One region of the Streptomyces citrinus genome, then DNA from elsewhere that is predicted to be linked to it. Evidence: riboswitches for the same ligand, from Rfam matches in the RefSeq annotation. Region 1 holds a riboswitch; each other region holds the start of a gene.

Evidence for each region. A riboswitch is a leader RNA that binds a small molecule or an ion and turns the genes downstream of it on or off. The one in region 1 is predicted to bind cyclic di-AMP.
Region 2: linked by a shared signal. The riboswitch ahead of V2W30_RS34280 (LysM peptidoglycan-binding domain-containing M23 family metallopeptidase) and the one ahead of V2W30_RS24095 (NlpC/P60 family protein) in region 1 are both predicted to bind cyclic di-AMP.
Region 3: linked by a shared signal. The riboswitch ahead of V2W30_RS23420 (transglycosylase family protein) and the one ahead of V2W30_RS24095 (NlpC/P60 family protein) in region 1 are both predicted to bind cyclic di-AMP.
Region 4: linked by a shared signal. The riboswitch ahead of V2W30_RS29940 (M23 family metallopeptidase) and the one ahead of V2W30_RS24095 (NlpC/P60 family protein) in region 1 are both predicted to bind cyclic di-AMP.

What each region holds. Positions count from the first base shown of each region.
Region 1 covers NZ_CP146022.1:5,149,083-5,156,589, reverse strand. Annotated here, with positions in the region: gene V2W30_RS24115 (lipase family alpha/beta hydrolase) at 1-274, shown strand, start outside; gene V2W30_RS24110 (peptidoglycan DD-metalloendopeptidase family protein) at 506-1,954, shown strand; gene pcrA (DNA helicase PcrA) at 2,081-4,555, opposite strand; gene V2W30_RS24100 (ScyD/ScyE family protein) at 4,660-5,766, opposite strand; cyclic di-AMP (ydaO/yuaA leader) riboswitch at 6,036-6,217, shown strand; gene V2W30_RS24095 (NlpC/P60 family protein) at 6,226-7,413, shown strand; gene V2W30_RS24090 (hypothetical protein) at 7,506-7,507, opposite strand, start outside.
Region 2 covers NZ_CP146022.1:7,445,394-7,452,900, forward strand. Annotated here, with positions in the region: gene ispG (flavodoxin-dependent (E)-4-hydroxy-3-methylbut-2-enyl-diphosphate synthase) at 1-54, shown strand, start outside; gene dxs (1-deoxy-D-xylulose-5-phosphate synthase) at 88-2,013, shown strand; gene V2W30_RS34260 (aspartate aminotransferase family protein) at 2,010-3,395, shown strand; gene V2W30_RS34265 (XRE family transcriptional regulator) at 3,477-4,103, shown strand; gene V2W30_RS34270 (DUF6126 family protein) at 4,105-4,251, shown strand; gene V2W30_RS34275 (tyrosine-protein phosphatase) at 4,266-5,063, opposite strand; cyclic di-AMP (ydaO/yuaA leader) riboswitch at 5,446-5,616, shown strand; gene V2W30_RS34280 (LysM peptidoglycan-binding domain-containing M23 family metallopeptidase) at 5,620-6,366, shown strand; gene V2W30_RS34285 (SGNH/GDSL hydrolase family protein) at 6,487-7,305, shown strand; gene V2W30_RS34290 (SIMPL domain-containing protein) at 7,440-7,507, shown strand, end outside.
Region 3 covers NZ_CP146022.1:4,988,125-4,995,631, forward strand. Annotated here, with positions in the region: gene V2W30_RS23410 (cytochrome P450) at 1-1,023, shown strand, start outside; gene V2W30_RS23415 (transglycosylase family protein) at 1,188-2,216, shown strand; cyclic di-AMP (ydaO/yuaA leader) riboswitch at 2,398-2,559, shown strand; gene V2W30_RS23420 (transglycosylase family protein) at 2,564-3,247, shown strand; gene eno (phosphopyruvate hydratase) at 3,580-4,866, shown strand; gene V2W30_RS23430 (septum formation initiator family protein) at 4,970-5,467, shown strand; gene V2W30_RS23435 (DUF501 domain-containing protein) at 5,550-6,086, shown strand; gene V2W30_RS23440 (Ppx/GppA phosphatase family protein) at 6,083-7,030, shown strand; gene V2W30_RS23445 (NAD(P)/FAD-dependent oxidoreductase) at 7,458-7,507, shown strand, end outside.
Region 4 covers NZ_CP146022.1:6,432,512-6,440,018, reverse strand. Annotated here, with positions in the region: gene V2W30_RS29965 (nucleotide pyrophosphatase/phosphodiesterase family protein) at 1-334, opposite strand, end outside; gene V2W30_RS29960 (DUF5998 family protein) at 334-921, opposite strand; gene V2W30_RS29955 (GNAT family N-acetyltransferase) at 1,001-3,823, opposite strand; gene V2W30_RS29950 (HPr family phosphocarrier protein) at 4,013-4,294, shown strand; gene V2W30_RS29945 (GntR family transcriptional regulator) at 4,488-5,174, opposite strand; gene V2W30_RS29940 (M23 family metallopeptidase) at 5,396-6,184, opposite strand; cyclic di-AMP (ydaO/yuaA leader) riboswitch at 6,197-6,360, opposite strand; gene V2W30_RS29935 (pitrilysin family protein) at 6,611-7,507, opposite strand, start outside.

The DNA.
Region 1 (7,507 bases):
GTCGGTGGTCGAGGAGTTGAAGCGGCCGGCGCCGGGGTGCCGTACGCGGTTCCTCAGCTTCTGGAGCGATATGGACCAGTTGATGCTGCCGCTGGAGACGGCGTGCGTCGACCACCCCGACCTGGTCGTGCAGAACGTGCGGGTCACGGGGATCGGGCATCTGGCACTCCCGGTGCACCCGGCGGTGGCGACCGGTATCCGGCAGGCGCTCGACGCCGAGCCCACGGAAGGAGAGCTCGCCGCCGACTCGGTCGGCGGCCTGACGGTGGCCTGACAGCGGCGTGACAGCGGCGTGACAGCGGCGTGACAGCGGCCTGACGGTTCCCTGACCTCGAACGGATCTCGAACTCAGAGCCAAAGCTCTGCCCACAGTCCACCCAAAGGCGGCCGATTGCCCGTTTCCGCAAGGCGGGAAACCGGCCGAAGATTGTCGTGCCCGCGTACCGCCGGGTACAGTCACCGCACTGCTCTGGCAGCCCCTGTTGTCGAGGCGAAAGAGAAGTTGGTGAACGACCGTCATCCGTCGGGGACCGCGCACTACGCGACCCACGACGGTTACTCCACGACCAGCTTCGCCACCGATCCACTCTTCGGTGACCTTCCTGGCAACGACCCGTACGACACCGGCAGCTATGCCACTGGCTCCCACAACACCGGTTCCCACAACACGGGTTCTTACAACACCGGTTCTTACGACACGGGTTCCTACGACACGGGCCAGTGGTACACGCCCGACCCACAGCACCAGGCCGCCTACGCGGACCCGTACGCCGCTGCCTCGGCCGCGACCGCGACTGGCGCCACCACCGCGACGTACGACACCGGCGGCTACGACACGACCGCCGTCTGGGCGGGTGCCGGTTACGCGGAGCAGCAGACCGGCCAGTGGGACACCGGCCAGTGGGACACGCAGGCCTACGGCGGCGCGCAGAGCTACGAGACGCAGACTTTCGAGGCGCCGGTCTTCGGTGCGACGGCCTACGACACCGGCGCGTACGACGCCACGGCGTGGAACAGCGCCGGTTCCGGTGAAACGGTCGAGCACGAGCAGATCCCGGACCAGTACAGCCCGGTCGACCACGCCCAGGCCCACACCGAACCGGAACCCGAGCCCCACCCCGAGCCCGTCCCTGAACCTCAGCCCCACCCCCACCCCCACCCCGACCCTGAACCCGCATCCCCGGAAGCGGAGTTCACGCCGCGTGCCGCGTCGCGCGGCCGGGCCCGGCGCCGCACCCCCGCCAAGCGTTCCGCGCTGCTGACCGTCGCCGTGCCCTCGGTGTGCGTGATCGGCGTGGCCGGGGCCGCGGCGGCGTCCGTGATGGGCGGCGGCGACGAAGGCAAGGAGACGCAGGCGGCGTCGGCGCCCGACGCGAGCGCCGTGAAGCCGTCCGCGGTGAACAACAAGCTGGACACGCAGTTGCAGGACCTCTCCGCGGACGCGGGCGACTTCGCCGACCGGGCGAGCCGCACGCAGGAGCGGATCGACCTCAAGGCGAAGCAGGAGGCGGACCGCAAGAAGGCCGCCGAGGAGGCCGCCCGCAAGGAGGCGGCCCGCCCGAAGTTCGCGTTGCCGGTGAAGGAGCACGGCCTCAGCGCCTACTACGGCCAGGCCGGTATCAACTGGATGTCCGTGCACAGCGGCATCGACTTCCCCGTGTCGTACGGGACTCCGGTGATGGCGGCGACGGACGGGACCGTGCGCACGCAGTGGAACAGCGCGTACGGGAACATGGCGATAGTCACCGCCAAGGACGGTACCGAGACCTGGTACTGCCACCTTTCCGCGCACACCGTGATGAGCGGCCCGGTGAAGGCCGGGGACGTCATCGCGCGCTCGGGCAACTCGGGCAACTCGACCGGCCCGCACCTCCACTTCGAGGTACGGCCGGGCGGCGGTTCGGCGATCGACCCGCTGCCGTGGCTGCGCAGCCACGGCCTCGACCCGACCTGATCCCTCCCCCGTAACCCCGCAGAGCCGCAGGCCCCATAGAGCCGCAGGCCCCATAGAGCCGCAGCCCCATGGAGCCGCAGCCCCATAGGACCCTGGCTCCGTAGAGCCCTGGCCCCACGGAGCCGGCTACAGCTTCTCGACCGGCGCGTACCGCAGCAGCAGCCGCTTCGGCTTGGGGTCGCCGAAGTCGATCGTCGCCTCCGCGTTCCCGCCGGAGCCGCCCACGCCGACGACCGTGCCAAGGCCGAACTGGTCGTGCGTGACGCGGTCGCCGACGGCGAGGGACACCACCGGCTTCTCGTTGGCGCGGCGCGTGGCGAACGCCGGTGTCGTACGGGAGCGGGACGACGACAGGGACGCGGCGATGCCGCCGCCGATGCTCTTGGTCGAGGGCGCGGGGGCCGCACCGCCCTTGCGCTTCCACTCCAGGTGCGCTTCCGGGATCTCCTCCAGGAAGCGGGACGGCGGGTTGTACGAGGGCTGGCCCCAGGCGCTGCGCATCGAGGAGCGCGTCAGGTAGAGCCGCTCGCGCGCACGCGTGATGCCGACGTACGCGAGCCGCCGCTCCTCCTCCAGTTCCTTGGTCTGCCCCAGCGAGCGCATGTGCGGGAAGACGCCGTCCTCCATGCCGGTCAGGAAGACGACCGGGAATTCGAGGCCCTTCGCGGTGTGCAGGGTCATCAGCGTGATGACGCCGCTGCCGTCGTCGTCCTCGTCCGGGATCTGGTCGGAGTCGGCCACGAGTGCGACGCGCTCCAGGAAGTCGGAGAGCGTGCCGCCGCTCACCACGTCCTGGTTCTCCTCCGCCGCGCCGGACTCCTGCTCGAACTCCAGGGCCACGGCGGCGAGTTCCTGGAGGTTCTCGATCCGGGTCTCGTCCTGGGGGTCGGTCGAGGCCTGCAACTCGGCGAGGTATCCCGTCCGTTCGAGGACGGCTTCCAGGACCGTGGCCGGGCCCGCGCCCGACTCGACGATCGTACGGAGGTCCTCCATGAGGGTGTTGAACCGCTTCACCGCGTTCGTGGAGCGGGCCGCCATGCCGTACGCCTCGTCGACGCGGCGCAGCGCCTGCGGGAAGGAGATCTTCTCGCGCTGCGACAGGGCGTCGATCATCGCTTCGGCGCGGTCGCCGATGCCGCGCTTCGGCACGTTCAGGATCCGGCGGAGCGGGACGGAGTCCTCGGGGTTCGACAGCACGCGCAGATAGGCGAGGACGTCCCGGACCTCCTTGCGCTCGTAGAAGCGGACGCCGCCGACGACCTTGTAGGGCAGGCCGACGCGGATGAAGATCTCTTCGAAGACGCGGGACTGTGCGTTCGTCCGGTAGAAGACGGCGACGTCGCCCGCCTTCGCGTCGCCCGCGTCGGTGAGCCGGTCAATCTCCTCGGCGACGAACTGCGCCTCGTCGTGCTCGGTGTCCGCGACGTAGCCGGTGATCTGGGCGCCCGCGCCCGCGTTCGTCCACAGGTTCTTGGGGCGGCGCGATTCGTTGCGCTCGATGACCGCGTTGGCCGCGGTGAGGATCGTCTGCGTGGAGCGGTAGTTCTGCTCCAGGAGGATCGTCGTCGCGTCCGTGTAGTCCTCCTCGAACTGGAGGATGTTGCGGATCGTGGCGCCGCGGAAGGCGTAGATCGACTGGTCGGCGTCGCCCACGACGCACAGCTCGGCCGGGTCGGCGCCCTCGCCGTCGGTCGGGCCGACCAGCTCCCGCACCAGCGCGTACTGCGCGTGGTTCGTGTCCTGGTACTCGTCGACCATGACGTGGCGGAAGCGGCGGTGGTAGTGCTCGGCGACGTCGGGGAACGCGCGCAGCAGGTTCACCGTCGTCATGATCAGGTCGTCGAAGTCGAGGGCGTTGGCCTCGCGGAGCCGCGACTGGTACATCGCGTACGCCTGGGCGAGGGTCTTCTCGAAGCCGTCGGCGGCGGTGGCGGCGAAGTCCTCCTCGTCGATCAGCTCGTTCTTCAGGTTCGAGATCTTGGAGCTGAAGGACTTCGGCGGGAACTTCTTCGGGTCCAGATCCAGGTCGCGGCAGACCAGGGCCATGAGCCGCTTGCTGTCGGCGGCGTCGTAGATCGAGAAGGAGGACGTGAAGCCGAGCTTCTTCGACTCGCGGCGCAGGATGCGCACGCACGCGCTGTGGAAAGTGGACACCCACATCGCGTTGGCACGCGGGCCGACGAGCTGGCTGACGCGCTCCTTCATCTCGCCCGCGGCCTTGTTCGTGAACGTGATCGCGAGGATCTGGCCGGGGTGGACCCCGCGCTCGGCGAGCAGGTACGCGATGCGGTGGGTCAGGACACGGGTCTTGCCGGAACCGGCGCCCGCGACGATGAGCAGGGGCGAGCCGCCGTGCACGACGGCCGCCTTCTGGTTCTCGTTCAGCCCGTCCAGGAGCGCGGCCGAGTCGATCACCGGGCGCGGCGCACCGTCGCGGTAGTGGCCGTCCCTGGACGGCGGCACGTCGAACTTCCCGCCGAACAGGTCGTCCGGGATCGGCTCGGGAGCCGTCGCGGGGTCGGTGTCCTCGGGCGGCGGCGGGGGCTCCTGCGTACCGCTCTGGAGGCTGGCCAGGAAGTTGTCGTCAAAGAGGCTGCTCATCGCTCTACGAGTCTAGGCCGCCCCACTGACACCCCGCCGCCGCCTTCACGACACCGCGCGAAGACGGGCCGTCCGCACGTCCCCGGATTCGGAGAAGTGGCTGGTCAGAAGCCGAGGATCTGCCAGACCTGTCCGCCGGGCGACTTCTTGCCGCCCTCCATGACCGTCCCGTCACGGTCCGCGACCGACCATGCGGAGACGTACACCTTCTTGTCCCACGGGTCGACGGCGACGCCGGCCGGGAAGGGCACCTTCACGCTGGTCCGCTTCTTCGTGGCGTGGTCGATCCTGGTGACGGTCCCGGCGAAGAGCTGGCTGACGTAGAGATCGCCCCGCTCGGTGACGGCGACGCCGGTGATCGAGCCGAAGCCGGACGTCCAGCCGAGGATCCTGCCCCGCGGGCTGACCTTCCAGACGCGGGCGGTGGGTTTGGTGGCCTCGCCGTTCAGGTCGCCGACGTAGAGATTGCCGTCGGGCCCGAGGGCGATCGAGGTGGGTACGGCCTCGTGGCCGTTGTGGTTCGGGAAGACGGTGAACGGCTTCGCCTTGCCGCCCGGCGAGACCACGACGAGGTCGTTGCCCGCCGCGTCCGCGACGACGCGGCGCCCGTCGGGCAGCGCGAGCACGGCGTACGGGTTGGAGTCGACGGACGCCTTGTGCGGGTTGTACTTCAGTTCGACGGCCGAGATGTCGGCCGCGACCCGGTGGTGCCCCCAGTCCAGGTCGAGGAGTTTGCCGAGCGTGTTCCACGGTTTGCCTTTGGGGACCTGGCTCGGCGGCGCCCACGTCATGACGCCGGACGCGCGCCCGTCCCGTACGGAGACACCGTCGAGGCCGGTCGCGAAGCCGCCGTCCGCGGTGGCGGCCGACGGCAGCCCGGCGACGAACGTCGCCTGCCGCCACCGCCCGCCGTCCCGGTACAGCTTGGTGACGCCCGCCGAGGTGCCGAGGCAGGTGTCGCCCTCGGGGCCGCCGCCGCCCGGCAGGCACTTCTTGCCGCCCCGGCCGGCTTCGGCGACGTAGACGTGGCCGTGGTCGACGGAGAGCTGGCGCGGGTTGTCGAGCTTCGCCGCGATCACTTCGACCACCGGCTTTCCGGTGCCGTGCGCGTCGCCGGCGGCGGCCGGTCCCGCGCTCAGTCCGACCCCCACGGCGACCGCGGCTCCGGCGGTGGCGGCCACGGCCCTGCGTCCCTGACTGCTGATCGACATCTGCTACCCCCTCATCCTTCGGGAGCAGGACCCTAGTGCGGACATGTCGGCGGACTCCGTAACTCCGTGAAGACTCCGGCCAATCTACGGACAACTCGTCGCAGATCCTTCCGGATCGGCCAGGCATGGAGAGGCTCGGGCCGCAGGAGTATCCAAGGTCACGAAAATGTATCGGGCATATCGAACATCAACCTTCACAGCGGCAACACGAGTTGGCTACCGTGCTGCGCGGGCCGTCCGTCCCCCCGCCCGCGAACAACGCGGCGACCGGACAGCCCCCGCTGAGTTCCGTACGCCGCGAGGCAGGGAACCGGGGACCCACCGACCTTGGGGTGAATCGGACCAACGACCCGGCAGCACCGGGCAGTTGACCGTAGGGCAGCCTTCCGCACGACGAGCGTCACCCGCCCGAACCCGACAGCTAACCCGGTAGGCGGACCATGGAAGGAGTCGCCTGCCTTGGCGTCGCACCGCAAGCCGCGCAGCCGGTCCCGGATCTCCGGCGGCCTCCGTACGACACCCGCCGTCGGCATCACGACCGCCGCGCTCACCTCCGTCGCCCTGCTGTCGCAGACGGCCCAGGCCGCCCCCACGCAGCCCGACCGGCCGAGCATCGAAGAGGTGCAGAAGAAGGTCGACACCCTGTACCGGCAGGCCGAGGTGTCCACACAGAAGTACAACGCGGCCAAGGAGCGGACCGAGGGGAAGAAGAAGCAGGTCGACAAGCTCCTCGACGACATCGCGCAGCGCACCGAGAAGATGAACACGGCACGCCAGAAGCTGGGCCGGTTCGCCGCCGAGCAGTACCGCACGGGCGGCGTCAGCGACACGGCGACGATGTTCCTCGCGGACAACCCCGAGGACTACTTCTCGCAGCGCCAGCTGATGAGCCGGCTCACCGGTGAGCAGAAGAAGGCCGTCGACGACTACCAGGTCCAGCAGCGCACCACCGCGAAGAAGCGGACCGAGGCGCAGGCCGGCCTCGAGGACCTGACCACGTCGCAGGCCGAGCTGAAGACCACCAAGCAGGACGTGCAGACCAAGCTGTCCGACGCGCGCCAACTGCTCTCCAAGCTGACCGCCGAGGAGAAGGCGCGTCTCGCGGCCATCGAGAAGGCCAAGCAGGAGGCGGCCGCCAAGAAGGCCGCGGAGCTCGCCGCCCAGCAGAAGGCGGATGAGGAGGCGAAGCGCGAGGCGGCCGAGGAGGCCGCCCAGCAGGAGGAGGCCGCGGGCTCGTCGTCCGACACGGGCTCCTCGGACTCCGGTTCCTCGGCCTCCGACTCGTACGCCACCAAGGCCGCGAAGGCGCTCGCGTTCGCCAAGGCGCAGGAGGGCAAGCCGTACGTGTGGGGCGCGACGGGCCCGGACTCGTACGACTGCTCGGGGCTCACGCAGGCCGCGTGGAAGGCGGCCGGCATCTCACTGCCGCGCACCACGTGGGACCAGGTCGAGTTCGGCACGACGGTGCCGCTGTCCGACATCCAACCCGGTGACCTGGTGTTCTTCTACGACGACATCAGCCACGTCGGCCTCTACCTCGGCGACGGCATGATGATCCACGCGCCGAAGCCGGGCGCGTACGTCCGCGAGGAGTCCATCTACTACGACGGCACGTCGTCGATCCACAGCGTGGTGCGGCCGGCCTGACCCGGCCTGACTCGGGTCTCGTTCGGGGCGGTGCTGCACCGCCCCGAACGAGACCCACAGGTCTCTGAGCCCCCTCAGGACTCCCAGGCCCCTC
Region 2 (7,507 bases), 2.3 Mb from region 1:
CAGATGGAGCAGGACGGCGTCGCGTCGGGGGCTCCCGACGTCACCGTGAGCTGAGTTCTGAAGTCCGAACGGGAAGGGGGCTCGAGCGTGACGATTCTGGAATCCATCCGGGGGCCGCGCGACCTGAAGTCGTTGAGCGAGGAGGAGCTCGGTGAACTGGCCGCTGAGATCAGGGAGTTCCTGATCCACGCGGTCGCCAGGACGGGCGGCCACCTCGGGCCCAACCTGGGCGTGGTGGAACTCTCCATCGCGCTGCACCGGGTCTTCGAGTCGCCGGTCGACCGGATCGTCTGGGACACCGGTCACCAGAGCTATGTGCACAAGATGTTGACGGGCCGTCAGGACTTTTCGAAGCTGCGCGGCAAGGGCGGCCTGTCCGGCTATCCGTCGCGCGAGGAGTCCGAGCACGACATCGTCGAGAACAGCCATGCCTCCACCGCCCTGGGATGGGCGGACGGCCTCGCCAAGGCGCGGCAGGTGCAGGGGGAGCGTGGGCACGTCGTCGCCGTCATCGGTGACGGTGCGCTGACCGGCGGCATGGCCTGGGAGGCGCTCAACAACATCGCGGCCGCCAAGGACCGCCCGCTGATCATCGTCGTCAACGACAACGAACGCTCCTACGCGCCGACCATCGGCGGCCTCGCCAACCACCTGGCGACGCTGCGCACCACCGACTCGTACGAGAAGGTGCTCGCCTGGGGCAAGGACGTGCTGCTCAGGACGCCGATCGTCGGGCACACCGTGTACGAGTCGCTGCACGGCGCCAAGAAGGGCTTCAAGGACGCGTTCGCACCGCAGGGCATGTTCGAGGATCTCGGCCTGAAGTACGTGGGGCCGATCGACGGACACGACATGGGCGCCATGGAGTCCGCGCTGCGCCGCGCGAAACGCTTCCACGGGCCGGTCCTCGTGCACTGCCTGACCGAGAAGGGGCGCGGCTACGAGCCGGCGCTCGCCGACGAGGCCGACCGGTTCCACACCGTCGGCGTCATGGACCCGCTGACCTGCGAACCGCTCGCACCGTCCAACGGGCCGTCCTGGACGTCCGTGTTCGGCGACGAGATCGTCCGGATCGGGCGCGAGCGGGACGACGTCGTCGCCATCACGGCGGCGATGCTGCACCCGGTGGGCCTGACCAGGTTCGCCGAGGAGTTCCCCGGGCGGGTCTGGGACGTCGGGATCGCGGAGCAGCACGCCGCCGTCTCCGCCGCGGGCCTCGCGACGGGCGGACTGCATCCGGTCGTCGCCGTCTACGCGACCTTCCTCAACCGCGCCTTCGACCAACTGCTCATGGACGTCGCGCTGCACAAGTGCGGGGTGACGTTCGTGCTCGACCGGGCCGGGGTCACCGGCGTCGACGGGGCCTCGCACAACGGCATGTGGGACATGTCCGTGCTCCAGGTCGTGCCCGGACTGCGCATCGCGGCGCCCCGGGACGCCGACCAACTCCGCTCGCAGCTGCGGGAAGCCGTCGCCGTGGACGACGCGCCGACCATGCTGCGGTTCCCCAAGGAGTCCGTGGGGCCCGAGATCCCGGCGGTCGACCGGGTGGGCGGCGTCGACGTCCTGCACCGGTCGGACGACGCGCGCGTCCTGCTCGTCTCCGTCGGCGTCATGGCGCCGGTCTGCCTCCAGGTCGCCGAACTGCTCGCCGCGCGCGGCATCAACTCCACCGTGGTGGACCCCCGTTGGGTGAAACCCGTCGATCCCGCACTCGCGCCGCTGGCCGCCGATCATGAGCTGGTCGCCGTCGTCGAGGACAACAGCCGGGCGGCGGGCGTCGGTTCGGCCGTCGCCCTCGCGCTCGGGGACGCCGAGGTGGACGTGCCCGTACGGCGGTTCGGGATCCCCGAGCAGTTCCTCGCGCACGCCAAGCGGGGCGAGGTGCTCGCCGACATCGGTCTGACACCGGTGGAGATCGCGGGACGGATCGGCGCCTCCCTCAGTCTGAAATCCGATCTCGGTCCGACGCCGGGTGACGGTCCGGAATCCGGCAAGGAGAACGACGTATGAGCAAGGAGTTCGACCTCGGCACGCTGCTCGCCGAGCGCGGCGCCGAACGGTACGAGCTGCACGCCAAGTACCTCAACCACCAGCTGCCGAAGATGCTGCACACCATCGGCTTCGACAAGGTCTACGAGCGGGCCGAGGGCGCGCACTTCTGGGACGGCGACGGCAACGACTACCTGGACATGCTCGCCGGCTTCGGCGTCATGGGCCTCGGCCGGCACCACCCCGTCGTACGGAAGGCGCTGCACGACGTCCTCGACGCCTCGCTCGCCGACCTGACCCGGTTCGACTGCCAGCCGCTGCCGGGCCTGCTCGCCGAGAAGCTGATCGCGCACAGCCCGCACCTGGACCGGGTGTTCTTCGGCAACAGCGGCACGGAGGCCGTGGAGACCGCACTCAAGTTCGCGCGGTACGCCACCGGAAAGCCGCGCGTCCTGTACTGCGCGCACGCCTTCCACGGCCTGACGACCGGCTCCCTGTCGGTCAACGGCGAGGACGGCTTCCGTGACGGGTTCGCCCCGCTGCTGCCCGACACGGCCGTCCCGCTCGGTGATCTCGACGCGCTGGCACGGGAGTTGAAGAAGGGCGACGTCGCCGCGCTCATCGTCGAGCCCATCCAGGGCAAGGGCGTGCACGAGTCGCCGCCCGGCTATCTGCGGGCCGCGCAGGACCTCCTGCACCAGCACAAGGCACTGCTCATCGCCGACGAGGTGCAGACCGGGCTCGGCCGGACCGGCGACTTCTACGCGTACCAGCACGAGGACGGCGTCGAGCCGGACCTCGTGTGCGTGGCGAAGGCGCTGTCGGGCGGCTATGTCCCGGTCGGCGCGACGCTCGGCAAGGACTGGATCTTCAAGAAGGTCTACTCGTCCATGGACCGCGTCCTGGTCCACTCGGCGAGCTTCGGGTCCAACGCCCAGGCCATGGCCGCCGGGCTCGCCGTCCTGTCGGTCATGGAGGACGAGCAGACCGTCGCGAACGCCCGCGCCATGGGCGACCTCCTCGCGTCCCGGCTCACCGCGCTCATCGACCGCTACGAACTCCTCAGTGACGTGCGCGGGCGCGGGCTGATGATCGGCATCGAGTTCGGCAGGCCCAAGTCCCTGAAGCTGCGCAGCCGTTGGACGATGCTCCAGGCCGCGCGCAAGGGCCTGTTCGCGCAGATGGTCGTGGTGCCGCTGCTCCAGAAGCACCGGATCCTCACCCAGGTCTCCGGCGACCACCTCGAAGTGATCAAGCTGATCCCGCCGCTGGTCGTGGACGAGGCCGACGTGGACCGGTTCGTCGACGCGTTCACCGCCGTCATGGACGACGCGCACAGCGGCGGCGGCCTGATGTGGGACTTCGGCAAGACCCTCGTCAAGCAGGCGGTGGCCAACCGCTGAGCCCCTGCCGGGCGCCTTTCCGGGTTTGCCTCTGAGGCAAAGAATTTGCCGCCGGGGCAGGGCTCTGGCTCAATCGACAGCATGAGTCCTGCCCTCCCGGAGGAGGTTCCGGAGCCCCCGGAGCTGCCCGCCGTAGCGCCCCAGCTGCGCGCCCTGCGGCGCCGCGCCTCCTTCACGCTGGAGACCGCGGCCCGCTCGGCCGGCCTGTCACCGGCCCATCTCTCACGCCTGGAGACCGGACAGCGCCAGCCGTCGCTGCCGATGCTGCTCGCCCTCGCCCGTACCTACGGTACGACGGTCTCCGAACTGCTCGGCGAGACCCCCGCCGACCGCGACGCCGTCGTACGGGCCGGCGCCATGGAACCCACCGAGGCCGGCGGCTGGGTGTACCGGCAGGCAGGCGCCGCCGGGCGCGGCATGCAGGCGCTGCGGGTCCACATCCCGTACGGCAGCCAGGGCGACATCGTCCGGGTCCACCCCGGCGAGGAATGGCTCTACGTCCTCGAAGGGCGACTGCGGCTGCGGCTCGGGGACACTTCCCACCGGCTGGGTCCCGGTGACAGCGCCCACTTCGACTCCCTCACCCCGCACCGGCTCGCCGCGGCGGACCAGGGCGGGGCCGAGCTCCTCTTCGTCCACACCCTGTTGCAGAGCCCGACCGCCGCGCTGTGCCTCGGCCCCGCGGCCGGTCCGATCCGGGAGGTCTGACATGAGCGACACCGAGCGGCCCGCGGGCCGCGACATCGAGGACAAGCTGCCGCGCGGCATCTGGGTGCGGGTGCTCGTGTACGTCTTCGCCGGGCACGCCCTGGCCGCCTTCATCTACCTGCTGTTCACGCTGGGCGGCGGCCAGTAGGCGCGCGGCGGACCTCAGTCCAGCAGGCGCTCCCGCAGCCGCTCGCGGTCGGCGGCGCTGAGCTTCAGGCCCTCTTCGAGGTAGCGGTCCGTGCTGCCCCAGGTCTCCTCGACCGTCTCGAAGGCCGCGTGCAGGTACTCGGCGCGGGCGTCGAAGAGGGGGCTGAGCAGCTCCATGACCTCGGGGGAGTACGTGTCCGCCGAGGTGCCGCTGCGGCGCACCTTGTAGCGGCGGTGCTTCGCGTTCGACTCCAGGTAGTCCGCCTCGATGGCGTCGCGCTCCACGCCGACCGCGAGCAGCGTCACCGCGATCGACAGGCCCGCGCGGTCCTTGCCCGCGGCGCAGTGCATCAGCGCCGGGACGCTGTCCTCGGCCATCGCGTGCAGGACTCGGCTGTGCTCGCCGGTGCGCTGCGTGATGATCGAGCGGTACGACGTGATCATGCGGTTCGCGGCGCGGCCCTCGTCGAGCAGGGTGCGCAGCTGTTCTATGTCGCCGTCGCGGACCATCTGCCAGAACTCGGCGCCGTCGGCGGGGTCGGACAGCGGCAGGTTCACATTGCGCACACCGGGCAGCTCGACGTCGGCGCCCTCGAGGCGCTGGTCCGCCGCGTTGCGGAAGTCGAAGACCGTGTGCAGGCCGAGCCCCGCGAGGAACGCCGCGTCCTCGGCGGTGGCGTGGGCGAGATGTCCGCTGCGGTAGAGCACGCCCTGGCGCACGCGCCGGCCGTCCACGGTCGGGAGGCCGCCGACGTCCCGGAAGTTGCGTACTCCGGTCAGCTCGGGCTCGGTGGACGGGGCGTGCTGCGTCACGGGGGCTCCTCCCGGTCGGTGCACCGACGTTGCTCGCCGGTGGATCGCGCTCCTGACGATACGACATGGTTCCCCAGGCAACCGTCTGTCCGTTTTGAGGGCTTTACGTGGTAACTGTCCCCCGTAGGGCGGGTGTTGTGGGGGTGCGCGTGAGCAGGCTCATAGCCGTGACGTTCCGTGGTGGATTCCCGAGGGGGGCCGCAGAGAAATTGCTACGGGTAAGGCGTTGGCAAAGTGAAAAGGTCGCGGAGGGTGACACAGGAATCTCTCAGGCGATCAAGAAAGGGCCCGCGGAAGTGAATTCGGCGCTTGTCGCCGCCTTTCTCCCTGCCTTACGGTCACCACTCAATCCGGTCGGAACGCCTAGTCCTGCCGCCGCCCCGGATTCCGAACGACGACCCGTGACGGCAGGAGCGGGGGACCCACAGGCAGTACGCCGCCCAGGGAATTCCCCATGCGGCTCGGGGTGAAGTCGCGTCCGTGACCCGGGTGCGGCCGGACATCTCCCGTCCGAACCCGACAGCTCACCTCGCAGGCGACGGAGAGGAAAATCGGCATGCCCGCACAGGGAAAGCACCGCCGCCCGAAGTCCCACCGCGTCACCCGCGCCGCCGCTGTCGCCTCCGCCGGAGGTGCCGCGCTCGCCCTGCCGCTGATCGGCGCCACCGGCGCGCACGCCGCCACGGCCGAGGCGAAGACGTACACGGTCAAGGCCGGGGACACGCTCTCGAAGATCGCCGCGGCGCAGGACGTCGACGGCGGCTGGCAGCAGCTCTACCAGGCCAACAAGGCCGCCATCGGCTCCGACGCCGCGCTCATCAAGCCCGGCACGAAGCTCACCCTCGACGGCGCGGCCAAGGCCGCCACCACCGCGACGCAGGCGAGCGCCACCACCACGGCCGCCTACGTGAAGCCCGTCGACGCCTCCACCGGCACGCCGTACCACCAGACCGGCTCCATGTGGTCCAGCGGCTACCACACCGGCACCGACTTCACGGTCGCCACGGGCACCTCCATCAAGGCGATCGCCGCCGGTACCGTCGTCTCGGCGGGCTGGGACGGCAGCTACGGCAACGAGGTCGTCATCAAGCACGCCGACGGCCGCTACTCGCAGTACGCCCACATGTCCTCGGTCGGCGTCTCGGCCGGGCAGGCCGTCACCGCGGGCCGGCAGATCGGACTCTCCGGGGCGACCGGCAACGTCACCGGTCCGCACCTGCACTTCGAGATCCGTACGTCCCCGAACTACGGCTCCGACCTCGACCCGCTCGCCTACCTCCGCGAGCACGGTGTGAACGTCTGACGCGCGCGATCCACTCGGCCCACCGGGATATTCCCGGTGGGCCGAGTGGGCTATCTCACCACCCGTCAACCCCTGGCTACGGTCGCGTAGGTCACATCCCAGGGTGAAAGATGTGTGGTCGTGGCAAACGAATCGAGATCACTCAGCGGCGGCACGATTCGGTCCTACGCGGCGGTGGGGGACAGCTTCACCGAAGGCGTCGGGGACCCCGGGCCCGACGGGAGCTTCGTCGGGTGGGCGGATCGGCTCGCCGTCCTCCTGGACGACCGCGTCCCCGAGGACACCTTCCAGTACGCGAACCTCGCCGTGCGCGGCAAACTCATCGACCAGATCGTCGAGGACCAGCTCCCGCGGGCCGTCGAGCTCGCCCCGGACCTGGTGACCCTCGTCGCCGGCGGCAACGACATCATCCGTCCCGGCACCGACCCGGATGACGTGGCCGAACGCTTCGAGAAGGCCGTCGTCCGGCTCTCCGAGGCCGCGGGGACCGTCATGGTCGCCACCGGCTTCGACACCCGCGACGTGGCCGTGCTCAAGCATCTGCGCGGCAAGATCGCCACGTACAACATGCACGTCAGGGCCATCGCCGACCGGCACGGCTGCGCGATGCTCGACCTGTGGTCCCTGAAGTCCCTGCATGACCGCAGGGCCTGGGACGAGGACCGGCTCCACCTCTCGGCCGAGGGGCACACCCGGGTCGCCCTGCGCGCCGCGCAGGCGCTCGGCGTCGAGGTCCCGGCCGACCCGGAGCAGCCCTGGCCGCTGCTGCCGCCCCGCGGCACGTTCGAGGTGCGGCGCGACGACATCCACTGGGCCAGGGAGTTCCTCGTGCCGTGGATCGGGCGACGTTTGCGCGGCGAGTCCTCCGGTGACCGGGTGCAGGCCAAGGGGTTCATCGACCCGCACGCGATCAAGGCGCACCTGGAGTCGGCGTCCTGACCGCCACCCACGGACGGCCCCGCTGAGCCGGTGAGGTGACCGGGCGGAGTGGCGTGGCCGGGCGGGCCGGCGCGGGTGCTGGGATGTCGGCTGCCCGCCGTCCGGCCGGGCCCGACCGGGAAGGACCCCGTCCCATGCCTGTAAGCACCCGCCACTGCGCCGCGCTCGCCGCCGCCCTGCTCGCCGTCGGGCTGCCCGCGGT
Region 3 (7,507 bases), 160 kb from region 1:
ACCGGCATCCCGGGCGAGCGCAAGGCCGAGCTGATGACGCATCTGCTCAACATCGACCCGCCGGACCACACCCGGCTGCGCCGCCTTGTCGCGAAGGCGTTCACCCCGCGCCGCGTGGCCGCGTTCGCGCCCCGGGTGCAGGAGCTGACGGACCGCCTCATCGACCAGTTCGCGGCGAAGGGCGAGGCGGACCTGATCCACGACTTCGCCTTCCCGCTCCCCATCTACGCCATCTGCGACCTGCTGGGCGTCCCGGGCGAGGACCAGGACGACTTCCGGGACTGGGCGGGGATGATGATCCGTCACGGCGGCGGCCCGCGGGGCGGTGTCGCCCGCTCGGTGAAGAAGATCCGCGCCTATCTGGTGGACCTGATCCACCGCAAGCGCGGCGCCCTTGACGACGGCGCGGACGACCTCATCTCCGACCTGATCCGCGCCTCCGACCACGGCGAGCACCTCACCGAGAACGAGGTGGCGGCCATGTGCTTCGTGCTGCTCTTCGCCGGGTTCGAGACCACCGTCAACCTCATCGGGAACGGCACGTACTCCCTGCTCACCCACCCCGAGCAGCGCGAGATCTGGCACCGGGCGCTCGCCGAGGGCGACGCGGAGCTGCTCGCCACCGGCATCGAGGAACTGCTGCGCTTCGACGGACCCGTGGAGCTGGCCACCTGGCGGTTCGCCACCGAGCCGCTGCGCATCGGCGGCCAGGAGATCGCCGCCGGCGATCCGGTACTCGTCGTGCTCGCCGCGGCCGACCGCGACCCGGAGCGCTTCGCCGAGCCCGACACCCTCGACCTCTCCCGGCGCGACAACCAGCACCTCGGCTACGGGCACGGCATCCACTACTGCCTCGGCGCTCCGCTCGCGCGCCTGGAGGGAAAGGCCGCGCTGGCCACGCTGTTCACGGCCCTGCCGGACCTACGGCTTGCGGCGAATCCGGACGATTTGCGGTGGCGTGGGGGCCTCATCATGCGCGGACTGCGCACGCTCCCGGTGGAGTTCACACCCCGCCAGAACTGACGCACTGTCAAATCTGTGACTTTCACGTGATCTGCGCTGCATCGACTTGTGACAAGCGTTCGAGTGCCGCTACGTTCACCAGTCATCGCGACACATGCACAACCGTCACCTCCGCATCACCCGTCGCGTGCAGCAGCAGCATCAGTCTCGCGAAAGGCACACGCATGCTCTCCGGGAACGGTCGTCACCGTCGCCCCCGTCAGGCCCCTGCTCTGATCGTCGCCGCCGGGGTCACCGGCAGCGCCATCGCGATCCCGCTGCTCGCCGCGACGAGCGCGAGCGCCTCCACCACCGCCACCTGGAACAAGCTCGCCGAGTGCGAGTCCGGCGGCCAGTGGAGCCTGGACGCGGGCAACGGCTACTACGGCGGACTCCAGTTCTCGCAGGAGATGTGGGAGCAGTACGGCGGCCTCGAGTACGCCGCGCGCGCCGACCTGGCCAGCCGGTCGCAGCAGATAGCCGTCGCCGAGAAGGTCCTCGGCGACAAGGGCCCGAGCGCCTGGCCGAGCTGCTCGATCACGGCGGGCCTCACCAAGAGCGACGACTCGGCCGATGTCGACCCGGGCGCGAGTGCCTCCCCGCAGGCGTCCGAATCGGCCGGGTCGTCGGACGACGCCACGGATGACGCCTCGTCCGCCTCCTCGGGAGAGAAGAATCACGACGCGTCGGACGAAGCGGGCGCGACGGACGAGGCCGAAACGTCCGGTTCCTCCGGTTCTTCCGACACCCCGTCAGCCGACACCTCGGGGGATACCTCCGGTAACAAGCTCGACGCCGACGAAGCCGGTGCCGACAGCGGCGACGGCAACAACACCAAAGACGACAACTCGGACAAGTCTGGCCAGAGTGAGTCCACTTCCTCGGCCGACCCGGCCGACCCGGAGTCCTCCGCGTCGGCCACCGCCTCCGACGACGCGTCCACCGCCGGCCGTCACCGCGGCGACCGCGCCGCCGACGACGGCACCGACTCCCGTACGGGAGAGGGGCGTCACGCCTCCCGAGGCGACGAGCGCGGCGAGGGGGCCTACACGGTCCGCTCCGGCGACAACCTCTGGGACATCGCCGACGCTCAGGACGTGGACGGCGGGTGGGCCGCGCTCTACGACCTGAACAAGAAGGAGGTCGGCTCGGACCCGGACCTCATCATTCCTGGTCAGAGTCTGGATCTTGGGCTCGAATCGGTCGAAAAGTAGCGGGAGTTCGGGGCCCATTGATGGCCGTTTGTCCGCTTTAGCGCAAGTGAGAGATGGGTCTCAAAGGGCCTGATCGTCTTTGAAATAGGGCGGATCGACTGCTTACGGTCGTGACCGCTCGCCACAGCGGGCCCCGATGGACGTCACGCCGAATCCTGCCAACGTCCGTACGGGAACAGTCGACGCGTCAGCGCCGTAGGCAGGAGCGGGGGACCCAGGTAAGCGCCGTGCGAGGTCGACGACTTCGAACGGCTAGGGGTTAAGCCGCGCACAAGGATGCGCGGCCGGGCACTCACTGGCCCGAACCCGACAGCTCACCTCGTAGGCGTCGGTGAGGGGATCTCTCCATGCTGCTTTCCAGCAAGGGCAAGCACCGCCGCCCGTCCAAGGCCGTCCGTGTCGCCACGCTCGCCGGTGTCGCCGGTGCCGCCGTCGCCGTTCCGCTGATGGGCGCCACGTCCGCCTCCGCCGCGACCACCTCCGAGTGGGACCAGGTCGCCCAGTGCGAGTCCGGTGGCAACTGGGCGATCAACACCGGCAACGGCTACTACGGTGGCCTCCAGTTCTCTTCCTCCACGTGGGCCGCGTACGGCGGCACCGCCTACGCGTCCACCGCCAACCAGGCTTCCAAGGCGCAGCAGATAGCCGTCGCCGAGAAGGTCCTCGCCTCGCAGGGCAAGGGCGCCTGGCCGAGCTGTGGCGTGAACCTGTCCGGCGCGTCCGCGAACACCTCCGCTCCCGCCGCCGAGGCCCCGCAGCAGAGCACCCAGCCGCAGCAGGCCCAGCCGAAGCAGCAGGAGCGTTCGGACTCGTCCACGACGACCCGCTCCGAGAAGCGCGAGACCGTCACCACGCCCACCGGCAAGACGGTCGAGAAGGGCGACGGCGAGTACAAGGTCAAGTCCGGCGACACCCTCGGCAAGATCGCCGAGGCGCACGGCACGACCTGGCAGAAGGTGTTCAAGCTGAACAAGGACATCGTCAAGGACGCGGACCTGATCTACCCGGGTCAGCAGCTCCACCTGAAGTAGGCCGCACCGGGTGCGCACCTCCAGCACCCGTAGAGGCCGGCACCTCTCCGGGCCGGTGTCTCTATATATGGGTGCGCACCGGTAGAGGGGCACTCGGCATCGGCGGACGCCGAGATCCCCGCCCCCGTCCCCACGGGCCGCTCGCATCGGTGACCCCCGTCCCGCATTCCGGGACGGGGGTCACTGTTTTTGTTCCGTTCAGGAACATTTCGCTCACGGCGTTGTCCAAGAGTCGGTCGGTCGGCTGGCCGATGCTCCGGAGCCGGTTAGGCTCAAGGAGTCGAGGCCGTGCATCGCGGCCCCGCATAGCCTGCGTCACATCCCAGAAGGAGATGCTCGTGCCGTCCATCGACGTCGTCGTAGCCCGGGAAATCCTGGACTCCCGAGGCAACCCCACGGTCGAGGTCGAGGTCGGCCTCGACGACGGCAGCACGGGTCGTGCTGCTGTTCCGTCCGGTGCCTCCACCGGTGCCTTCGAGGCCATCGAACTCCGTGACGGTGACCCCAACCGTTACCAGGGCAAGGGTGTCGAGAAGGCCGTCCTCGCCGTCATCGAGCAGATCGGCCCGGAGCTCGTCGGCTACGACGCCACCGAGCAGCGCCTGATCGACCAGGCGATGTTCGACCTGGACGCCACGGACAACAAGGGCTCGCTGGGCGCCAACGCCATCCTCGGCGTCTCCCTCGCCGTCGCGCACGCCGCGTCCGAGGCCTCGGACCTGCCGCTGTTCCGCTACCTCGGTGGCCCGAACGCGCACCTGCTGCCCGTCCCGATGATGAACATCCTGAACGGTGGGTCGCACGCCGACTCCAACGTCGACATCCAGGAGTTCATGATCGCCCCGATCGGCGCGGAGTCCTTCTCCGAGGCCCTGCGCTGGGGCACCGAGGTCTACCACACCCTCAAGAAGGTGCTGAAGACCAAGGGCCTGTCCACCGGCCTCGGCGACGAGGGCGGCTTCGCCCCGAACCTGGAGTCGAACCGCGCCGCGCTCGACCTCATCCTCGAAGCGATCAAGGAGGCCGGCTACATCCCCGGCCAGCAGATCGCGCTCGCGCTGGACGTCGCCGCCTCCGAGTTCTACAAGGACGGCAAGTACCAGTTCGAGGGCAAGGAGCGCTCCGCCGCCGAGATGACGGAGTACTACGAGGAGCTCGTCTCCGCGTACCCGCTCGTCTCCATCGAGGACCCGCTGTACGAGGACGACTGGGCCGGCTGGCACGTCATCACCGAGAAGCTGGGCGACAAGGTCCAGCTCGTCGGCGACGACCTGTTCGTCACCAACCCGGAGCGCCTGGCCCGCGGCATCGAGGAGAACTCGGCCAACGCCCTGCTCGTCAAGGTCAACCAGATCGGTTCGCTGACCGAGACCCTGGACGCCGTCGAGCTGGCCCAGCGCAACGGCTTCAAGTGCATGATGTCGCACCGCTCCGGCGAGACCGAGGACGTGACGATCGCGGACCTCGCCGTCGCCACGAACTGCGGCCAGATCAAGACCGGCGCCCCGGCCCGCTCCGAGCGCGTCGCCAAGTACAACCAGCTCCTGCGCATCGAGGAGATCCTGGACGACGCGGCGGTCTACGCCGGTCGCTCGGCCTTCCCGCGCTTCAAGGGCTGACCGGCCCCGAAGCCCGGCTGAAGCAGTAGTTACGTACGTCCCCGCACTCGGTCCCGTACCGTGTGCGGGGACGTACGTACGTGAGGCAGGGGAGGCGGAGAGGATGCCGGGCAAGGTCCGTGACAGGGACTCCAGAGACCGCTTCTCCACGGCCACCCGCCTCCGCCTGCTCGGCGAGCAGACCGCCGAGCGCGTCTACCGCTCGCAGAACAAGCGCCAGGCCCGCCGCTCCCGCCTCACCGGCCGCGCGGCGCTCCTCGCCCTCGTCCTGTGCACACTGGTCGTCGCCCTCGCCTATCCCATAAGGCAGTACGTCTCCCAGCGCGGCGAGATCGAGGACCTCCAGCGGCAGCAGCAGGAGGCCAAGGAGCGCGTCGACCGGCTCCGCGACGAGAAGGCCCGCTGGCAGGACGACTCCTACGCCGAGCAGCGGATCCGGGAGCGCCTGCACATGGTGATGCCGGGCGAGACCGGGTACGTGGTACCCGATCCGCGCGCCACCCAGTCGAGCCGCGTCGAGCAGGGCGCCGCCGACCGGCCCTGGTACTCGAACGTCTGGGACGGCGTCGACAAGGCCGACCAGGCGGACCAGGCAGACTGAACCCCTCTTACTGATCCACGTGGACGACTGATCCACGTACACGACTGATCCACGTACACGACGAAAGACGCCGAAGACAGTCATGCAGACGCCTCCTCCCCAGACCGAGCCGACCGCGCCCACGGACGCCGACATCCACGCGTTCAAGGAGCAGCTGGGCCGCCCGCCGCGCGGTCTGCGGGCCATCGCGCACCGCTGCCCCTGCGGCAACCCGGACGTGGTCGAGACGGCCCCGCGCCTGGAGGACGGCACGCCGTTCCCGACGACGTACTACCTGACGTGCCCGCGCGCTGCCTCCGCCATCGGCACGCTGGAGGCCAACGGCGTCATGAAGGAGATGACCGAGCGTCTCCAGAGCGACCCGGAGCTGGCCAAGCAGTACCGCGCCGCGCACGAGGACTACCTCGCGCGCCGTGACGCCATCGAGGTCCTGGAGGGCTTCCCGAGCGCGGGCGGCATGCCGGACCGTGTGAAGTGCCTGCACGTCCTGGTCGGCCACTCCCTGGCGGCCGGTCCGGGCGTGAACCCGCTCGGCGACGAGGCCATCGCCATGCTCCCCGAGTGGTGGAAGAAGGGGCCGTGCGTGACGCCGTGCGACGGCGCGGAGGTGGCCGAATGACGCGCGTCGCCGCCATCGACTGCGGAACCAACAGCATCCGGCTGCTCGTCGCCGACGCGAACCCGGAGACCGGCGAACTCGTCGACCTGGACCGCCGGATGACGATCGTCCGGCTCGGCCAGGGCGTCGACAGGACGGGCCGGCTGGCCCCCGAGGCCCTGGAGCGCACCTTCGCGGCCTGCCGCGAGTACGCCGAGGCCATCAAGGAGCACGGCGCGGAGCGCGTCCGCTTCGTGGCGACCTCCGCCTCCCGCGACGCCGAGAACCGCGATGACTTCGTGCGGGGCGTCCTCGACATCCTGGGCGTCGAGCCCGAGGTCATCACGGGCGACCAGGAGGCGGCCTTCTCCTTCACGGGCGCCACGAAGGAGCTCACCGGGCGACGGGAGGGCCTCGACAAGCCCTACCTGGTCGTCGACATCGGCGGCGGCTCGACGGAGTTCGTGGTCGGCGACGACGCGGTCCGCGCCGCCCGCTCCGTCGACATCGGCTGCGTCCGCATGACGGAGCGCCACCTCGTCGGCGACGACGGCACGCTGACCGACCCGCCGTCCCCGGCGCAGATCGAGGCGGTCCGCGAGGACATCGCCGCCGCCCTGGACCTCGTCGCGCGTACCGTCCCGCTGGAGGAGGCCCGCACCCTGGTGGGCCTCGCCGGTTCGGTGACGACGGTGGCGGCGCTCGCGCTCGGCCTGGGCGCCTACGACTCGACGGCCATCCACCACTCCCGGATCTCCTACGAGCGGGTCGCCGAGCTCACCGACTGGCTGCTGACGTCCACGCACGACCAGCGCGCCCTGAAGCCGGTCATCCACCCCGGCCGCGTCGACGTCATCGCCTCCGGCGCGCTCGTGCTGCGTCTGATCATGGAGCGGACCGGCGCGCGGGAGGTCGTGGTCAGTGAGCACGACATCCTGGACGGGATCGCCTGGTCGATCGCCTGATCACCAGGGCCCGAAACCGTCTCGCATGAGCGTGTCGCACCCCGCCTGAGCACGTGAAACGGCCCCCGCGACACGCTCCGGCGACACCCCGTCGGGAAAGTTCGTGAAGTTCTTCACAAGGAATTCGGTCCTCTTGGGCGTCAATTGCGGCCCGAGAGCCCGTTCGGGGTCGGCCGAGGACCTTGCCGGGAGAGGTTCACGGGGTTCCCGCAGTGTTACGCGCACGTGAAAACCGGGAGTGGTCCAGTGCGTCCGAATGCCCACTGTGGCTGCTCAAGAGGGGTGAGGAACGACTGGCGGTACACCGTGGTTCCCTGTGAACGCCATGACATGGGTCACGTGGGCGGCGAAGTGTAGCAGAGCCCTCACGGAACCTTGTGAAGGGGCGCACGAGCGACCCCCTCCAGTCGGGTGGATACTCGATGGCATGAGCACCACGGAGCGTCCCAGGATCCTCATTGTCGGGGGTGGGTACGT
Region 4 (7,507 bases), 1.3 Mb from region 1:
CCGTACCGACCGAGGCGAGGGAGGTCGCGGTGGTGGCCGGGTATCCCGCGGTGATCGGCTGTCCGGTGCCGCCGCGTGAGGACGCTATGAGCGAGCTCAGGAAGGGCGCCTCGTCCGGGTGGGCCTTCAGCTGCTCCCAGCCGAGGCCGTCGATGAGGAAGACGCAGGCGCGGTCGACCGGAGCGAGCTCCGGAATCGCGGCCGTGCAGTCGGGGACGCCGAGGTGGGCGCCGAGGGTGGGCAGCAGGTCGGCGAGGGAGCCGGAGCCGTACGCCGGGACGGGAGCGGAGTGGACGGGCAGCGGCTCTACGTCGTCCCAGGCGGCCTGCGTCATCAGCGTCCCGCGTCCGCGGTGGCCTCGGAGAGCGCCTGCGCGAAGGCGAGGGCCTGGCGCACGGTCTCCGGACCGTCGCCCGCCTCGCTGACGCGCAGGCTCAGGTCGTCGGCGGTGGAGCTGCCCGTGTAGCCGTGGTCCGCCTCGCAGTTGGGGTCGCCGCAGGCGGCGGGCTCCAGGTCGATACGGGAGACGGCGCCCCAGCCGATGGTGAGGACGACCTCGCGAGGCAGCGTGCCCGGCACGTACTTCTCCGGGTTGGCGACGACGCGGCTGAGCACGACGGAGGAGATCCGGCCGATCTTCACGGATTCCGTGGACGTCGTCGCGTACGGCGTCGGGGACGTGGTGTCGGCCGCCTGCTCGTCGGTGTGGCTGACGATGAAGCGGGTGTCGGTCAGGACCAGGACCGTGACATGACGACGGACCTCGTTCGCGTCGAACGTGGTCTCCTGGTGCACGAGGTACGACGACATGGGTTCGCCGCCGACCGCGGCCTCCACCGCCTCGGCCACGAGGGCCGGGTAGTAGCCGCTGCGCTCGATCGCCGCTCGCAACCCTTGGGTCGTCGTACTGGTCTTGGCCATGAGGTCCATCCTAAGGCCCGGGAAGAGACTGCCGTTGCCCCTGTGGATAACTCTGCGTGAGGGCTCCGGGCGGGTCGGGTCAGTACGCGACGGGCAGGGTTCGCGGGCCGAGGTCGTCGCGGGCGGGAGGGGGCGCGAGCCGGACGGACGCGCCGAGCACGGACAGTCCGTGCTGGGCCACGACGACCGGTTCGAGGGCGACGCCGACGACCTCGGGGTGGTCGTCGACGAGGCGGGACACGCGTTGCAGGAGTTCTTCGAGCGCGGGCGTGTCGACGGGTGCGGAGCCGCGCCAGCCGAAGAGGATCGGCGCCGTCTTGATGGAGCGGACGATGCCCTGGGCGTCCCGGTCGGTGACCGGGATCAGACGGTGGGCGGTGTCGCCGAGCAGTTCGGACGCGGCGCCGGCGAGGCCGAAGGAGAGCACGGCTCCGGCCGCCGGGTCGATCACGGCCCGTACGACGGTGTCGACGCCGCGCGGTGCCATCGCCTGGACGACGGGCCGCAGCTCGGCGGGCGCCCCGAGCCGCTCCCCGAGCTCTTCGTAGGCGCGCCGCAGCTCTCCTTCGTTGGCGAGGTCGAGGCGGACGCCGCCGAGGTCGGGGCGGTGGCGCAGGTGCGGGGCCGTCGTCTTCAGGGCCACCGGGTAGCCGAGCGCACGCGCGGCCGCGGCGGCCTCGTCGGGGTCGGGGGCGGGCAGCGTCCTGCGTACGTCGACGCCGTAGCGGGCGAGCAGTTCGCGGGCGGCGTCCGGGGCGAGCTCCGTGCCGCGCGGGTCGTCCTCCTCGGCGAGCAGTTCGGTGATGAGGGCGGCGGCCCCGGCCTCGTCGATGTCGTCGTACTCGGGGACCTTGCCGGGCTCCGCCGCGTCGCGCCGCCACTGGGCGTACTTGGCGACCTCGGACAGGGCGCGGACGGCGCGCTCGGCGGCGGGGTAGGCGGGGATGAGGCGCCGGGTGGTGCCGGGGGCGTCCTCGGCGGCGGGTGCGGGCCGGGCCGCGGGCTGCGCTCCCGGGGCGTTGGGCCCGGTGCTCGCCGCGGCGGACAGGGCCTCGGCGAGGCCGCCCAGCTCCACGTGGACGACGAGCACCGGCTTCGTGGGCACGGTCGCGGCGGCCGCGCTCAGGGCGGCGGCCAGCTCGGCGTCCTCGGTCGGGTCCTCCCCCACGGTCGGCATCGCGGTGACGACGACGGCGTCGGTCTTGTCGTCCGCGAGCGCGTCCTCCAGGGCGGCACGGAAGTCCTGTGCGGAGGCCTCGGTGGTGAGGTCGCGGGGCGGCTTGGGCCGCAGCCCTTCGGAGAGACAGACGTCGTACGTGAGCAGACCCAGCGATTCGGAGTTGCCCAGGATGGCGACGCGCGGGCCCGCCGGGAGCGGCTGGCGGGCCAGCAGGAGCCCCGCGTCGACGAGTTCGGTGATGGTGTCGACCCGGATGACGCCGGCCTGGCGCAGGAGCGCGGAGACGGTGGCGTACGGGAGGCGGGTGGCGCGCACGGTGTGCCCGGTGGGGGCGATGCCGCTGTGCCGGGCGCCCTGGACGACCACGAGGGGCTTCGCGGCCGCGGTGCGGCGGGCGAGGCGGGTGAACTTGCGCGGGTTGCCGATCGATTCGAGGTACATGAGAGCGACGTCCGTGTCCGGGTCGTCGTACCAGTACTGGAGGACGTCGTTGCCGGAGACGTCCGCGCGGTTGCCCGCGGAGACGAACGTGGAGACGCCGGTGAGGCCGGTGACTCCCCCGCCGCGCCGCTGGAGCCGCGCGAGGAGGGCGATGCCGATGGCGCCGGACTGGGCGAACAGGCCGATGCGTCCGGGGCGGGGCATCTCGGGGGCGAGCGAGGCGTTGAGCCGTACGTCGGGTGAGGTGTTGACCACCCCGAACGCGTTGGGCCCGATGATGCGCATTCCGTAGGTGCGGGCCTGGCGCACCAGTTCCCGCTGGCGCTCGCGGCCTTCGGCGCCGCTCTCCGCGTAGCCGGCGGAGATGACGACGAGGCCCTGTACGCCTCGTTCGCCGCATTCGGCGACGACCTCGGGGACGTCGGGGGCGGGGACGGCGACGACGGCCAGGTCGACGGGCTCGGCGGGGTCGATGTCACGGACGGAGCGGTGGGCGGGGACGCCGTCGAGCTCCTTGAAGTCCTCGGGGTAGGCCTTGTTCACCGCATACATGCGGCCGGTGAAGCCCGCGTCCTTCAGGTTGTCGAGAACGCTGCGGCCCACTCCCCCGGGTGTACGCCCCGCGCCGATCACGGCGACCGATCCGGGGGCGAGGAGGCGCTGCACGGATCGGGCCTCGGCGCGCTGCTCCCGGGCGCGCTGCACGGCGAGCGACGCCTCCGTGGGCTCCAGGTCGAACTCCAGGTGGACGACGCCGTCCTCGAAGCTGCGCTTCTGCGTGTATCCGGCGTCCGTGAACACCTTGATCATCTTGGTGTTGGCGGGCAGCACCTCGGCGGCGAACCGGCGGATGCCGCGCTCGCGGGCGACGGCCGCGATGTGCTCCAGAAGGGCGGACGCCACGCCACGCCCCTGATGGGCGTCCTGCACGAGGAAGGCGACCTCGGCCTCGTCGGCCGGCGCGGAGGCGGGCCTGCCCTGCGCGTTGATCCGGTCGTAGCGCACCGTCGCAATGAACTCGCCGCCCACCGTGGCCGCCAGTCCGACGCGGTCCACGTAGTCGTGATGGGTGAACCGGTGGACATCCTTGTCGGACAGACGCGGGTAGGGCGCGAAGAAGCGGTAGTACTTCGACTCGTCCGAGACCTGCTCGTAGAAGCTGGTCAGGTGCTCGGCGTCCTCGGTGGTGATCGGCCTGATCCGCGCGGTGCCGCCGTCGCGCAGCACGACGTCGGCCTCCCAGTGGGCGGGGTAGGCGTGCCGGTCCGACGGGGTCTCCATGCCGCAAGGGTAGGGCGGCCCACCGACAAGCGGGGGCTCGTCGTACGGGTCGCGTCGTGCGCGTGGGGCAGGCAGGCTATGGAGGGCCGAACGGCCGTGCGCGCAGGGGACCTGGGTCCGCGTCGAGCACGTTCGCCGGTGTGTGAGAATGGTCTAGACAACCGTGAGACACCTGAAGGGCAGCATCACATGGCTGAGCGCCGCGTCAACGTCGGCTGGGCCGAGGGCCTCCACGCCCGCCCCGCCTCCATCTTCGTCCGCGCGGCCACCGCGTCCGGCGTCCCCGTGACGATCGCCAAGGCCGACGGCAACCCGGTCAACGCCGCCTCCATGCTCGCGGTGCTCGGCCTGGGCGCTCAGGGCGGCGAGGAGATCATCCTCGCCTCCGACGCCGAGGGTGCGGATGCCGCCCTCGACCGTCTGGCGAAGCTGGTCGCCGAGGGACTCGAGGAGCTTCCCGAGACCGTCTGAGTCATCGATCTCAGCAATAACAGCGGAGCCGCGCGATTCCCCCCGGGGTCGCGCGGCTCCGCTGTTTTACTTTCCCCCCCGGCCGCACCTGAATTCACGTACGGGAAAGCGCGCACCGGAAATCAATGGGCAGCATCAATTACTCCGCGACCCATTCGGCGAATAGCGCACTTCTTTGTATACGGCCCCCCTGTTAATGGCGGAGCCCCGCCGTGTTTACAGGAGGTTGCGAAGTCCTCACACGATCGCCCGCGCGGGGAACGCGCAGCCGATGGGCCGCCGTGGCCCGCTCGGTGTGCAGGGCGGTCAGGGTCCGCGCGCGCGTGGCGTCACCGCGCGCCACCGCGTCGACGATGGCGCCGTGCTCCGCCCAGGACTCGGCGGGCTGGGCCGGCGTCTCCACGGCGTACATCCAGGCGATCTTGTGGCGGAGCTGGGTGAGCAGGGCGATCAGACCCGGGCTGCCCGAGGCCTGGGCGAGCGTCTCGTGGAACCAGCCGCCGAGGGAGCGCAGATCCTCGCTCTGACCTCGCCTGGAGCGCTCCTGGCCCAGCCTGACCAGGCCGCGCAGGACCTTGAGGTGGGCCTCGGTGCGGCGCTGCGCCGCGCGGGCCGCACCCAGCGGTTCGAGCAGCATGCGGATCTCCAGGAGATCGGCCGCCTCCTGCTCGGTGGGCTCCGCGACGCACGCGCCCGCGTGCCTGCGCGTGACGACGAACCCCTCCGCCTCCAGGGTGCGCAGCGCCTCACGGACCGGCACACGCGAGACTCCGTAGCGGCGCGCGAGCAGTTCCTCGGTGAGCCTGCCGCCGCGCTCGTAGACACCCGCGACGATGTCGTCGCGGATCGCCGTGCATACCGAGTGCGCGGGAATGCGCATGACCCGACCTCCGCCTTAATCCCCGCGAAACGCGGTCGATTGACGCCCCTGCAAGCGCGATTGACACTCGATCAGCGCGCTTGTCCAATGACTCTATTCCACCGTCCCTGAATTTCCGACGGCAGCCCTGAATCCATGGATATTTTTTGGACAGGAGTGGTCTGCACGCGCGAAAGCCCCGGCTCGATGAGCCGGGGCTTTCGTGAGGTCCGTCGAACGGGTCAGACGCTGACGCCGTGCGAGCGCAGGTACGCGACCGGGTCGATGTCCGAGCCGTACTCGGCGGTCGTACGGGCCTCGAAGTGAAGGTGCGGGCCCGTGACGTTGCCCGTGGCACCGGAGAGGCCTATCTGGGTGCCGGGGGTGACCGACTGGCCCACGGAGACACCGATGGACGACAGGTGACCGTACTGGGTGTACGTACCGTCGTTCATCTTGATCACGATGTTGTTGCCGTACGCACCACCCCAGCCGGCCTCGACGACGGTGCCGGAGCCGACGGCGTGGACCGCGGTGCCGCTCGCGGCGTGGAAGTCGATACCGGTGTGGCTGCCGGAGGACCACAGGCCGCTGCTCGCCTTGTAGGCGGTGGAGACGTACGAGTTGGAGATGGGCGCCACGTAGGTGTTGAGGCGCTTGCGCTCGGCCTCACGGGCGGCGCGCTCCTTGGCCTCGCGCTCCTTCTTGGCCTTCGCCTCGGCGGCGCGCTTCTCGGCCTCGGCCTTCCTCTTCGCCTCTTCGGCCGCCTTCTTCTCGGCGGCGGCTTCGGCGGCGGCCTTCTTCTGGGCGGAGGCCTGGGCGTCGATCTGGTCGGCCAGGGAGTCGCCGATGGCGATGGCCTGGGTCAGACCGTTCTGCTCGGCGGCCGCGGTGTCGGCGGCGAGAGCCGGGGCGGCGAGGCCTCCGATGACACCCGTCGTGGTGAGCGCCGCGACGCCCGCGACGTGCGCGGTGGTACGCGTGAGGCGACTCGGACGACGGTGCTTCCCGGTGGCACGGGTGAACGCCATGAAGGGGCTGTTCCTTTCCTTCCCTCTCGCCTACCGGGTTAGCTGACGGGTTCGGAGCAGGAAGGTCTCCTACGGGCCCCCTCCCCTCGCGGGAAGAGCGCCCGATTCACCCCAGGGACTGCGGTGGGTCCCCGGCTCCCCTGGCTCGCGCCTGGGGGACTCGGCGATGACTGCCCGGTGTCGCGGGCGCGACGTGTGTCTGGCGGGCAGCCGGACCGACGCTAAGCGGGACATCTTTCAATCAACAAACGGATCCCGGCTTTTGTAGTGCATGCCACAGAGCAGACAGGCAACCTCCACCTCAATTCGGACATATGCGATCCAAGTCTGTTCAAGAGATGGACAACTGTGGACGTGAGCGACACCACGAAGCCCCGCAGGCCTATGGGGCCTGCGGGGCTTCGTGGTGTCGTACGGGGCGTCCGGTCAGCCGGCGACGACGCTCACCTCGCCGATCCCGAGCGCCTTGACGGGCTCCTCGATCTGCGCGGCGTCTCCCACCAGGATCGTCACCAGACGGTCGGCCGGGAAGGCGCTCACGACCGCCGCGGTGGCCTCCACGGTGCCCGTGGCGGCCAGTTGGCGGTACAGCGTGGCCTGGTAGTCGTCCGGCAGGTGCTGCTCGACCTGGTCGGCGAGCGTGCCGGCGACGGCCGCGGCGGTCTCGAACTTGAGCGGGGCCACCCCCACCAGGTTCTGCACCGCGGTGTCCCGCTCGGCGTCCGTGAGGCCCTCCGCGGCCAGCGTGCGCAGGACCTTCCAGAGGTCGTCGAGCGCCGGCCCGGTGTTCGGCGTGTCCACGGAACCACTGATGGCGAGCATCGCGGCGCCCGTCCCGTCCGGCGCCGAACGCAGCACCTGGGCGAAGGAACGCACCCCGTAGGTGTAGCCCTTCTCCTCGCGCAGGACACGGTCCAGACGCGACGTGAGGGTGCCGCCGAGGCAGTACGTACCGAGGATCTGCGCGGCCCACACACGGTCGTGCCGGTCGGGTCCGATGCGGCCGATGAGCAGCTGCGTCTGCACGGCGCCCGGGCGGTCCACGATGACGACCCGTCCGGTGTCGTCGGCGGTGACCGGCGCGACGGGACGGGACTCGGTGGTGTCGCCGGTCCAGGCGCCGAGCGTGTCCCCCAGGAGGGCGTCGACGTCGACGCCCGTCAGGTCGCCCACCACCACGGCCGTGGCCGTGGCGGGGCGTACGTGCTTCTCGTAGAAGGCGCGTACGGCGGCCGCGTCGATGGCGGCGACGGTCTCCTCGGTGCCCTGACGCGGGCGCGACATCCGCGCGGTGGCCGGGAAGAGCTGCCGGGAGAGCTCCTT